3 regions of the Exiguobacterium sp. SH0S1 genome follow, and region 3 is predicted to be linked to each of the others. Evidence: predicted binding sites of a transcription regulator. Region 3 holds the regulator's gene; each other region holds the start of a gene.
The links. The regulator Rex, encoded in region 3, represses fermentation and respiration genes when NADH is low (regulators of the CRP and FNR family bind a similar motif). The targets are predictions, from matches to a motif close to TTGTGAAATATTTCACAA.

Region 1 (4,188 bases), on a different contig from region 3:
CCAGAACGCGAGGACGAAGGCAAGCATCGTCGCGATAAACCCGACTTCGAAAGTAAGTTGCAGTGGGGACTGCGTCATTTAGAAAACCCCTTTGCTAAAAAAATCGCTTGAATATCGTCATCGAATAAACGCTCATATACGTCACGCACATATGGACCATGCGTCAAACGGACAGCCGGATAGGAGATGATGCCGGTCGCTTCAAGCGAGACGGCTTGAAGCGCTGCGACACCTTCTGTCAGCTCTGTTTTATACACGAATCCCCCATTCGCATCCCCTTGCTCGACGAGCGTAAGCACTTGTCTCACGTTTTGGGCAAAGATAATCCGAGATTTCACCTGTCCCCATACTTCCGCTTCATCCAACGCCGTTTTCGCATAACGGCCTGCCGGAACGTTCACCGGGTCTCCAATGACGATTCGGGCGCACAACTCCAATTCCTGCCACTCACTCGTGCAACTTTTTCCCTTTGGGGTCACAAACCACAACTCGTTTTTCAAGAACGCATCCCGGTCTAACACGGGCACCTGCAACTTGTCGACATCCTCCTCACTAGCGGCTAAAAAGATGTCAGCCGGAGACCCGTGATTGATTTGGGATCGTAAGGCGCCACTCCCGTTCGTGACGACGCGGATGTCGACGTCGCCGAGTTCGGCTTCAAGTTGTCGTTCCACATGCTCTAGGACTGGTCCTAAACTCGCCGCCGCTAAAATCGTCACGGTCTCGTCATGGGCGCCAGAAGGACTTGACCAGATTTGACTCAATAACAGGACGACCGCTACCCCGACGATGACTCCACTCACCCGCTTCATGATTGATCACTCCTTTGCTTCTCCTTTATCGTAGCGATTGACTCGCGTTCCTTCTGTATCAAATGTCACAAAAATACACCTCCACGTGATGGAGGTGTAAATTGTATCTGTCAGACAAGCGTACGTGCACGCGGGAACAAAACATTGTTCTCAAGGTGAATGTGTTCGAACGTATCTGATTCTAGTGCCTCTAGACGTTGGTAGACGAGTCGATACGTCCCACACGCACCTTCAGGCGGCGTATAGTCGTTCGTAATGTGACGAAGTTCTTTCAAAATGTCACCGGCCGCTGCATGTTCCGACTCGAGCGCTTCTAAAATGGTCATAATCTTACGTTCCGTCTCAGCCGTCGGTGCCGACTCATGTCGAAGCAACATCGGGAAGTCTTCCATCTCTTCTTTGACGATATGCTGTTCAAGCTCCACTTTCAATTGATTGAACAACTGATGGATGCGTCCAAGGTGTGGATGGTTTTGTCCATGCACGCGGAATACTTTCGTCACATATGGTGTGAGCTGTGGCAATTCATCCGTCAAAAATTGGTGATGCTTATAAATAATATGCTCAATCAATTCCGAAGACGAAGCTGCATCCCAATCGATGCTCGTTTCGTTCATCTCCTGTTTGCGTCGATAGAGCGCGTTGACTTCTTCTAAAATATCTTCCGTCGATCGTTTCGACTTGTCTGTCGCTTCAGCGAGCGGTCGATTGCCTCCGCAACAAAAATCGATTCGATTCCGTTTAAAAATGTCTGCTGCTTGCGGGCATTGCTTGACGATTTCAGATACGTGCGTGTCGCTCGTGAATGTTTGTGTCATCTGTCATAACCTCCATGTTCGTTTTGACATGTTCAGCGTAGCAAGCGTTCAACTTTAAAAATGTGAAATACGTCACATTTAAGCAACTAAAATCGCCTCGTTCCATATTTAGACACACAAAAAAAGCCCCTTTTTCAAGGGGCGTTCGTCAATGTGATGGCGTTTCAAACTGTTCCGCCTCGGTCGATCCAGCGAGCGCGGTCGTCGACGACTGTCCGCTCGAGATGACGAGTGAGACTTCATCGAAGTAGCCGGTGCCGACTTCACGCTGATGGCGCGTCGCCGTGTAGCCGTGTTGTTCGGCCGCAAATTCGGCTTGTTGTAACTCAGAATATGCTGCCATCCCACGATCTTTATAGCCGCGGGCGAGCTCGAACATGCCGAAGTTGAGCGAATGGAACCCGGCGAGTGTGACGAATTGGAACTTGTAGCCCATCGCCCCAATCTCTTGTTGGAACGTCGCGATCTCGTCGTCAGACAGCTTCTTCTTCCAGTTGAACGAAGGCGAACAGTTGTAGGCGAGCATTTTTCCAGGATACTTCGCATGGATTGCGTCCGCGAACTGGCGTGCTTCTTGCAAGTCCGGTTCCGATGTCTCGCACCAGACGAGATCGGCGTAAGGAGCATAGGCGAGACCGCGGGCGATCGCCTGCTCGATGCCGGCCTCGGTCCGGTAGAAGCCTTCCGGCGTCCGGTCGCCGACGATGAACGGATGGTCAATCGGGTCGATGTCACTTGTGATCAAGTTGGCCGCATGCGCGTCCGTCCGGGCGACGATAATCGTCGATACGCCCATGACGTCTGCTGCTAGGCGCGCCGCGATCAAGTTTTTCACAGCCGTTTGCGTCGGGAGCAATACTTTACCGCCGAGGTGACCACACTTTTTCTCCGAAGACAGCTGGTCTTCTAAGTGGACACCGGCCGCACCAGACTCGATCATCGCTTTCGTCAGCTCGAAGACGTTGAGCACACCGCCGAACCCAGCTTCCATATCGGCGACGATCGGCGCGAACCAGTGCGTATCCCCTTTCCCTTCCGCCGTTTGAATCTGATCGGCCCGTTGCAGCGCCTGATTGATTCGCTTGACGACGCTCGGTACCGAGTTGGCCGGGTACAGGCTTTGGTCCGGATACATATGCCCTGATAAGTTCGCATCAGCGGCGACTTGCCAGCCGCTTAAGTAGATGGCCTCAAGCCCCGCCTTCACTTGTTGGATCGCCTGATTTCCGGTGAGCGCCCCGAGCGCGTGGACGTAATCCCGTTTGTGGAGCAGGTCCCACAGACGTTCCGACCCTTTCGTCGCGAGCGTATGTTCGATCAAGACCGATCCACGAAGCTTCATGACGTCGTCGACTCCGTACGGACGCTCGACCCCGTCAAACCGTTCCGACTGAAAAACCTTCTCGAGTTGCATGCGTTGTTCATTCATTGTTATTCCTCCTGTATTATATTAGTTTTGTTTTAATTGAATTGTTATATAACAGATGTTGCAAACTTAATCCAAGTAGGCGCAGCATTCGAGTGCCGACTTGAACGTCGAATGTTCCATCCCACAACTGCGGCAGACGTTTTCCTCGTCCCGCTCTTCTGGTTTGCGGAATACGACGACTTCCTCGACCGGTTCTTTCATGATTTGGAGCGAACCGTCCGTCCGATCGAGCACGAGGCGCATCAAGTCGTTGCCATATACGAATGCGGTATTGGCGAGCGTCGCTGTCGACTCTCCAGAGACGATGCGGCGGACGACCCAACGTTCGATTAACTGTTCGCTTTCGATTTTTTTCGTTGTCATGATGATGCTCCTCCTTTTAAGTTCAATTCAAGTGTCGACTGTGTCAAAAACTGACGGCGGCGGCGATGCAAGATCGGTTCCGTGTACCCGCTTGGCGAATCCGTTCCTTGGAACACTAAGTCTTTTGCTGCTTGATACGCGATCGAGTCGGTCACGTCCGGCGTCATTGGCCGGTAGTTCGGGTCGGCCGCGTTCTGCTTGTCGACGACTTCAGCCATCCGGTACATCGTCGCTTCGACTTGCTCACTCGTACAGACACCGTGATAGAGCCAGTTGGCCACGTGTTGGCTCGAGATGCGGAGCGTCGCCCGGTCCTCCATCAACCCGATATGGTGGATGTCCGGCACTTTCGAGCAGCCGACACCTTGCTCGACCCAGCGGACGACATAACCGAGCAGCCCTTGCAGGTTGTTCTCGAGTTCCTCCCTCACTTCATCGTCTGTATAGACGCGTGTCGCGAGCGGAATCTCGAGCAGGCGTTTCCGTTCGCTGTCGATATCGAACGATCGTTGCACCAACTCCCGTTGGACACGGAACGCATCCACTTGATGGTAATGGAGCGCGTGGAGCGTCGCGGCCGTCGGCGACGGGACCCAGGCGGTCGTCGCGCCGGACTCAGCATGGGCGACTTTCTCCCGCATCATGTCGCGCATCTTATCAGGCATCGCCCACATCCCTTTGCCGATTTGGGCTTGTTGATAGAAGTCGGCCGCGAGTCCGGTCAAGACGTTCAAGCGTTCGTAGGCATCGAGCCAAGCCGACGTCT
Region 2 (4,188 bases), on a different contig from region 3:
CAAGCAATTGACGCCGGTCACGCTCGAACTAGGTGGGAAGTCACCGGCCATTGTCCATGAAGATGCCAATATTAACATTGCGGCGAAACGGATTGCGTGGGGGAAATGGATGAACGCCGGGCAGACGTGTGTCGCCCCGGACTACGTGCTCGTCCACGAGTCGAAACGTGATGCGTTTCTTGAAGCGATTAAGCGGGAAGCGTTCCTGATGTTTGGGAACGGAATCGGGACAGAACGGTTCACCCGGATCGTCAGCGAGTCTCATTTTGATCGGTTGACGGGTTATTTGAGTCAAGGGGACGTCTTCTTCGGGGGAGCGACGGAGCGGGAAAGTTTGAAAATCGCCCCGACCGTCATGACGGATATTCATGACGGGGCTGCTGTCATGAAAGACGAGATTTTCGGACCGATTTTGCCGGTGCTGACGTATCGTCAACTCGATGAGGCGATCGAGTTTGTGTCCGACCGTCCGCATCCGCTCGCGCTCTATCTGTTCACGGAAACGAAAGCTGTCGAACAGACGGTGCTCAAGCATCTGACATTCGGCGGCGGTTGTGTCAACGATGTCCTCATGCATTTGACGAACCCGAACTTGCCATTTGGCGGTGTCGGGGAGAGTGGGATGGGGGCTTATCACGGACGCTATAGCTTCGAGGCGTTCAGCCATGCCAAATCAATATTACGCAACACGACAAAATTTGATGTGCCGATTCGTTATCCAAACTTTAAAGGTGCGGAGAAGCTGATCCGTCTCGTCTATCGCTGAGACTGATCTGAGACTGTAGACTTTCTACAGTCTTTTTTTTATGAGAACGAATTGAAAAATAGAAGATTGTTTGAAATGTCACATACTTTTGTGATCAGGGTGCTCACGCTACTGTATAATAAAGCCATAAATGAAACGTACGAGACATTCCAGGCACGAATGAATTGTGGAGGGAGCAGACGAATATGTCTACGAAATGTGGGACGACCGAACCGAACAGCTTTATCTTTTCAGCGGAGACGAAACAGTTATTGCTCGAAATGATGACACCTCAAGACTACCCGAAGGCTAGCATCGTCTGTTGGGAAGGTGAGAAGTGTGATAAATTCTTTTATTTGAAGAGCGGATCTGTCAAATTCACGAAGATCACGAAAAAAGGGAATCCAATCGTCATGTTCTTATATGGCGCCGACGATTTTTTTGGTGAGTTTGATATCGTCGACACGTTCCCGAGTTCTTACAGCATCGAGACGACGGAAGAAAGTGTCATTGGCGTTATTTCAAAGAAAGACATCGAGACTATCATGCAGCAAGACGCCAAATTTGCCGGTGACGTGCTGCGCTGGACGTCGATGATGCGTAAACATTCAGAGATGAAACTGCGTGATTTGCTATTGTACGGAAAGCCGGGAGCGCTCGCTTCGACGTTGCTTCGGATGGCGGCCATGCACGGTGTGGAGGAAGATGACGCGGTCGTCATCTCACGACATCCTTCCGATGGGGAGCTCGGTCAACTGATCGGGGCACCGCGTGAGACCGTCAACCGGATGATGAACCAGTGGCGAAAAGAAGGCGTCCTGACAACGACGGGAAACTCGATCGTCTTGCATGATATCGATTTCTTAAAAGAGCTGTGCCATTGCGAAGGCTGTCCGGCCGGGATTTGCCGATTATAACGAGGAACCGTCTCTTAGAGAGGCGGTTTTTTTGTCGTCTTGATTTGGCTAATTGTGAATTTTATGTGTGGAAACTACGCAAAATTGATGTGATTGTCACTTTTGAAGTGATAAAAGTCACATATTAAGTCGGGGTGAATTTCATACAATGAAAGAGGAAATTATAGCGAAAGGGGTCCTTCACGTGGATAAGAACGGTGGACAAGAACCGAATCTGAAAGGCACGTTTACATCGGTCATGATCGTCGCGGGTGTCATCATCGCCATGTGGTCGTCGGTCTTTTATTTATTTGTTACACGATAACGTCAAAAGGAGAAAACAAACATGCATATTCATAAGCTTGAAAAATATTGGTTGATCTTTGGCATCGTTCTATTAGGCGTATTTTTGACAGTGCTCGGCATTTCGGCGTTTGCGGCCGGAAACCAGCCCGCATCGGACGCTGATTTGATCGACCCGGCGAAAGTGCATCAGACGGCGCCGTTCGATAAACCTGGACTTAATAAAATTGGTGATAACGAGTATGAACTCGTCATGGTCGCGCAGGCGTTCACGTTCACACCGGGTAACGTTGAAATCCCGAAAGGTGCGAAAGTGACGTTTCTCGTCACGTCACCGGACGTCGTCCACGGTTTCCAGTTGACGGGGACACCGGTCAACATGATGGTCGTGCCGGGACATATCAACTCGCTCACGTATACGTTTGAAGAAACAGGCGAATTTTTAATTCTCTGTAACGAATATTGCGGGACGGGCCATCACATGATGGCGACAAAAATTAAGGTGGTGGACTAAATGAACGACGTAGCCTCAAAACTGAAACAGTGGGAAATGGAGCGCGGTGTGCCGGTGCCGAGCATCGGTGTGAAAGAAGCGCGCCTCGCCTATGCCCACGTTGTCGTCTCGGTACTCGCCGTGTTGATTGGAGCGATCGCGGGACTCATGCAGACGCTCATCCGTACAGGAATCATTCCGGAAGTATTCGGTTACTATCAATTGTTGACGGCCCACGGTATCATGCTCGGTCTCGTCTTTACGACGATGTTTATCATCGGCTTACTTTACGCGCTGCTCGCCAAGTCGTTCGGACGGTTTGAATCGTTCCCGACACGTGTCGCTTGGCTCGGTTTTTGGATGATCATCGCCGGGGCGGTACTCGTGACGATCATGGTGCTCGCCAATAAAGCGACTGTACTTTACACGTTCTACGCTCCGCTCATGGCCGACCCGATCTTCTATGTCGGTCTCGTTCTCTTCGTCGTCGGTACATGGTTCTCGGCGTTCGCGATGTTCCGCATGTATGCGGACTATAAACGGGAACACCCTGGCGTCCATCCGCCACTCCCAGCGTACATGAGTATCATGACGATGTTGCTCTGGGTCATCGCGACACTCGGTGTTGCCGGGACGATTTTGTTCCAACTGCTCCCGCTCTCGCTCGGATGGAAAGACACGGTCGGGATTGAACTGAGCCGGACGTTGTTCTGGTACTTCGGTCACCCGCTCGTTTACTTCTGGCTCATGCCGGCCTATATCGTCTGGTATACGGTCGTGCCGAAAGTCATCGGTGGGAAGATCTTCTCGGACGCGCTCGCGCGGATGGCGTTCTTGTTATTCCTCTTGTTCTCGTTCCCGGTCGGTTTCCACCACCAGTTGACAGAGCCGGGGATTGATCCGTTTTGGAAGTTCGTCCAAGTCATCTTGACGTTCCTCGTCGTCATTCCGTCGTTCATGACGGCGTTCTCGCTGTTCGCGACGTTCGAGCTGCGGGGACGCGCTCTCGGAGCACGCGGTCTGTTCGGTTGGGTCAAAAAGATGCCGTACGGCGATGTGCGTTTCCTCGCCCCGTTCGTCGGGATGTTGTTCTTCATTCCGGCTGGTGCCGGCGGTATCATCAACGCGTCGCACCAATTGAACGCGATGGTCCACAACACGCTTTGGGTCACCGGTCACTTCCATATCACGGTCGGAACGGCCGTCGCCTTGACGTTCTTTGGAACTGCCTATTGGCTCGTACCGGTACTACGCGGACGTACACTCACGAAATCAATGAACCGTCTCGGTTTGATTCAGACGGGGACGTGGGCGTTCGGGATGTCGATCATGTCGTATGCGATGCACATCTCAGGCCTTCAAGGTAACCCGCGTCGGACCGGTCCGGCGACGTATTTCTCAGACGCGTTGACGCGTGAATGGATCCCGTACCATATGGCGATGGCAATCGGCGGGACGATCCTTCTCGTCTCGGTGCTCATCTTCGTCTATTCGATGTTCAACCTGTCATTCCTCGCACCAAAAGGTGAGGAAGAGTTCCCACTCGCGGAAACGGAAGAGGCGGCAATGGAGACGCCACGGTTCTTTGAGAACTGGAAGCTCTGGATCACGGTCACGTTCGTCTTGATCGCATTCGCCTACACGGTTCCGATTTGGCACTTGATTGAAAGCGCGCCTCCGGGAGCGAAAGGTTGGGTGCTCTGGTAAACTGAAGTCAGCCTCTAGGGCTGACTTTTTTGATTTGGGGGAGA
Region 3 (4,188 bases):
CCCCCTGACGTGTGTTTGATTGGTTTCTATCTTAACATGTGACAAGAGTACTTCCTTGTTGCAGAAAAAGCGTTTACGACCAATATCACTTAGAACATGTGGTTTCAGTACGACATTTTGCGACCAAAAAGCACCGTTATGCCAACCGTGGTACTTGCCAACCGACAAGGAAAAACAGTCCGATCAACACGATGGCCAAGCCCCTTTTCAAGACACTTCCAGTTTAATGTACTCGCATAAAAAAACACCACGTCTCATGACGTAGTGTTCATTTCTCATTCATTTGCTTCATCAAATCCATCTGTTCTTTCACCATCGCCTCTTTCTCACGTCGGAGCACACCGCGGTACGTCACGCGCGAGATCGATAAGCTGATCTCATACAAGAAGAAGAGCGGCAGCGACACCATGAGGTGTGACGTCAAATCCGGCGGCGTGATGAATGCCGCGATGACGAACAAGGCGAAGTAAGCGTACTTCCGAATTTTTGAGAGGAAGTACGGCGTCACGACACCGATGCGCGTCAAGAACATCGTCACGACCGGCAACTGGAACAACAGTCCGAACGGGATCGTCAGTTGCAACAGGAACGTGAAATAGTTCGTCGCCCCGATAATCTGTGTCAGACCGAGGTCTTGCCCGAGGTCCGTCGAGATATCGAGGACGAGCGGGAACAACCAATAGTAGGCGAATGCGAGACCGATGAGGAACAAGATAAAGATGACCGGGATATAGGCGAGCGTCCATTTTCGTTCATTCGGATGCAGACCAGGTGCGACGAACGCCCACAGTTGATACAGTAGAAATGGACCCGATGCGACGAGCCCGATGACGAGCGCCAAGTTCAAGTAAATCATGAGCGGGTCCGCGACCCCAAAGGCGTTCAGCTCGAGCCCTCGTTCGACGAGGTCCGCCTGCAGATAGGCGAGCACGTATTTGACACTCGGCAAAGCGATCAGAAAGAAGGCAAAGACGACAAATGCCGACAGCATCAGTCGTCTCCGCAGCTCTGTCAAGTGATCGGACAGTGCCCGTTCTTGATCAGGTTGATGGCTCATGGCTTACTGCTCTTTCTTCTCAATTTCTTTCTTGTCGGTCTCATCGTGCTCTTTCATCATACCGTTCGTGGCATTTTTGAACTCACGGAGCGTCTGCCCCGCTGCCCGGCCGAACTCTGGCAATTTCTTCGGCCCGAAGAGGATGAGCGCGATGATGGCGATGACGAAAATACTGACGCCACCTGGGATACCGACGACGAGTGATGATTGTAGAAATTCCATTATTGATGGACCCCCTCAGCGGATGGATAGTGTTGCATAAAGTAAATGAGCGACTGGAGTTCGATCGACAAGTCGATATGATGGACGCGGACCGTGTCCGGTACAGTCAATCGCGCCGGCGTGAAGTTCAAGATCCCTCGAACGCCATAGCGGACCAAATCATCGGCGACCGGTTGCGCGTAGGCAGACGGGACCGTGAGGATGGCGACATCGATTTTGTTTTGCTTCATAATCTGTTCCATCTCATCGACGTGATGAATCGGGACACCTGACATCGTCGTGCCGACTTTTGTCTCGTCTGCGTCGAACCCGACGACGATATGTGTGTTATTGTTTTTAAGGAAGTTATAGTTGACGAACGCTGTCCCGAGATGACCGACCCCGACCAAGGCGACGTTCGTGATCTCGTCTTGATTCAGCGTCTTACGGAAAAATTCTAACAGATACTGTACGTTATAGCCATATCCCTTTTTACCGAGCGCACCGAAGTATGAGAAGTCACGGCGAATCGTTGCCGAATCGACCTTGACCGCCTCGCTCAGTTCAGCAGAAGAGACACGCTGTTTCCCTGACGAATGTAGGCTTTGGATAAACCGATAGTATAGTGGCAACCGTTTGGCTGTCGCTTGCGGAATCTTTGGTTCGTTTTGACTCAACGGAAAGAGCCTCCTTTTTACGACGCGTTTCAAACGAATCTGATTTCATACACCTTGATTGTAAACGAATTCACATAAGCACTCAATGAATATACCTGAAAAGGGGAAGAAATAAAGTATACTAAACAGAGAGAAAGGGGTTTTTTCACTTGATCCTACTGCAAGTCAACAACTTATCCAAATCGTTCGGCGTCGAGCCGATTTTAGAGAATGTCAAACTAGAAATCCAAGAAGGCGAACGCGTCGCCCTCGTCGGCCGCAACGGCGCCGGCAAGTCGACGCTGTTAAAAGTCATCGCCGGCGAGTACAACTATGACTCGGGCGACATCATGAAGCCAAAAGACGTGACGATCGGCTATCTCGCCCAAGACTCAGGATTAGAATCGAACGAGACGATGTGGAACGAGATGCTCACCGTCTTCACCGACTTGATCGAACAAGAGAAGACGCTCCGCCAGATGGAGCAAGACATGGGCTCGGAGCGGATCTTGAACGACCCGGCCGCCTACGAGCGTCTGCTTGCGGCGTATGACGAGGAGCAACACACGTTCAAAGACCGCGGCGGCTATCAGTATGAAGCGACAATCCGCTCGATCTTGCACGGGATGCGGTTTTACCCGGACGACTTCGAACGTCGGATCGATACGCTCTCAGGCGGACAGCGGACACGTCTTGCCTTAGCGAAGATGCTCCTGCAAAGCCCGGACCTGCTCATCTTGGATGAGCCGACGAACCATTTGGACATCGAGACGCTCAGCTGGCTCGAGAAATATTTGAGCGGCTATAAAGGTGCCGTCCTCATCGTCTCCCATGACCGTTACTTCCTCGACCGCGTCGTCTCGGTCGTCTACGAGCTGTCACGCAACCGCAGCCGCCGCTTCGTCGGGAACTATACGAAATTCCTCGAGCAGAAGGCCGCGCTTTACGAGCAAGAGAAGAAACAGTTCGAGTCGCAACAAGAAGAGATCGCCAAGATGCAAGACTTCATCCAACGGAACATCGCCCGGGCGACGACGACGAAACGCGCCCAAAGCGTCCGCAAGCGGCTCGAGAAGATCGACCGCATGGACGTGCCGGACGGTGACGAACGAAGCGCGGTGTTGTCGTTCTCGATCAAACGCCAAAGCGGGAACGATGTGTTGAGCGGCAGCGACCTCGCCATCGGCTACGAAAAACCGATCGCACAACACTTGCGTTTCCAACTGCAACGCGGCGAGTCGGTCGCCCTCGTCGGCCCGAACGGAGTCGGCAAATCGACGCTCCTCAAAGTGTTGACGAAACAACAACCACCGCTCACCGGTGACATCCGCTACGGTACCGGCGTCGAAATCGGCTACTACGACCAGGAACAACAGAACTTGTCGGACGCGAACCGCGTCATCGATGAGATTTGGAACGACTGGCCGCTCATGCGCGAGCAAGAAGTCCGCAGTCTGCTCGGCCAGTTCTTGTTCAGCGGGGACGACGTCATGAAACGCGTCCAAGAACTATCCGGCGGCGAACGGGCCCGGCTGACGCTCGCCAAGCTCAAGCTCGAGCAACCGAACTTGCTCGTCTTGGATGAGCCGACGAACCACTTGGACCTCGACTCGAAGATGATCCTCGAGAACGCGCTCGTCGACTATCCCGGGACGATCTTGTTCGTCTCCCACGACCGTTACTTCATCGACCGGCTCGCGACGCGTGTCTTAGAGATCACGCCGAACGGCATCGATGAGTACCTCGGCGACTACTCGTATTACGTCGAGAAGAAAGAAGAGCTCGAGGACCTTGCCCGGCTCGCCCGCGAGGAGACGAAACAAGTCGTCGTCAAGAAGCAGCGCGCCGACAAGGAACAGCAGCGCGAAGAACGCCGGTTGAAACAGCGGGTCGAAGAGATCGAGCTGACAATCGAGCGCCACGAAGCTCGGCTTGAAGAAATCGAGCAGCTGTTATGCGAACCGGACGTGTTCAACGACTTCGCCCGCGCCCAAGAGCTGTCGACCGAGTCCGACGCGACGAAAGAGTCGATCACGGAACTGTTCACAGAATGGGAGGAACTCCATTCATGATGCGTTCCCGTGCCATGCGGATCGATTGGATGCATGCGTTCCTGACCGGGTTCGTCTACATCGTGCCGAGTGGGACCGAGTATATCTCGGAACTCATCCGCGGCGAGGCGACGAACGTCCCGATCATTTTATTTTACTTCCTGCCGATTGTCGTCGGGTTTATCATCCAAACATGGTCCGGTATCATCATCAGCCTCTTCAG

Region 1: ric (iron-sulfur cluster repair di-iron protein) is a predicted target of Rex. The motif match lies at 1,691-1,708, and genes of this name have one in related genera.
Region 2: EVJ20_RS11050 (cytochrome c oxidase subunit 2A) is a predicted target of Rex. The motif match lies at 1,768-1,785, and genes of this name have one in related genera.

Annotation. Positions count from the first base shown of each region.
Region 1 is NZ_SJVC01000003.1:158,028-162,215, reverse strand. It holds gene modB (molybdate ABC transporter permease subunit) at 1-78, opposite strand, end outside; gene modA (molybdate ABC transporter substrate-binding protein) at 75-812, opposite strand; gene ric (iron-sulfur cluster repair di-iron protein) at 923-1,630, opposite strand; gene aceA (isocitrate lyase) at 1,779-3,059, opposite strand; gene EVJ20_RS09880 (hypothetical protein) at 3,126-3,422, opposite strand; gene EVJ20_RS09875 (malate synthase G) at 3,419-4,188, opposite strand, start outside.
Region 2 is NZ_SJVC01000004.1:81,553-85,740, reverse strand. It holds gene EVJ20_RS11060 (aldehyde dehydrogenase) at 1-766, shown strand, start outside; gene EVJ20_RS11055 (Crp/Fnr family transcriptional regulator) at 952-1,662, shown strand; gene EVJ20_RS11050 (cytochrome c oxidase subunit 2A) at 1,847-1,966, shown strand; gene EVJ20_RS11045 (cytochrome c oxidase subunit II) at 1,988-2,458, shown strand; gene EVJ20_RS11040 (b(o/a)3-type cytochrome-c oxidase subunit 1) at 2,459-4,144, shown strand.
Region 3 is NZ_SJVC01000006.1:125,753-129,940, forward strand. It holds gene tatC (twin-arginine translocase subunit TatC) at 269-1,057, opposite strand; gene EVJ20_RS13210 (twin-arginine translocase TatA/TatE family subunit) at 1,061-1,279, opposite strand; gene EVJ20_RS13215 (redox-sensing transcriptional repressor Rex) at 1,279-1,935, opposite strand; gene EVJ20_RS13220 (ABC-F family ATP-binding cassette domain-containing protein) at 2,085-3,986, shown strand; gene EVJ20_RS13225 (hypothetical protein) at 3,983-4,188, shown strand, end outside.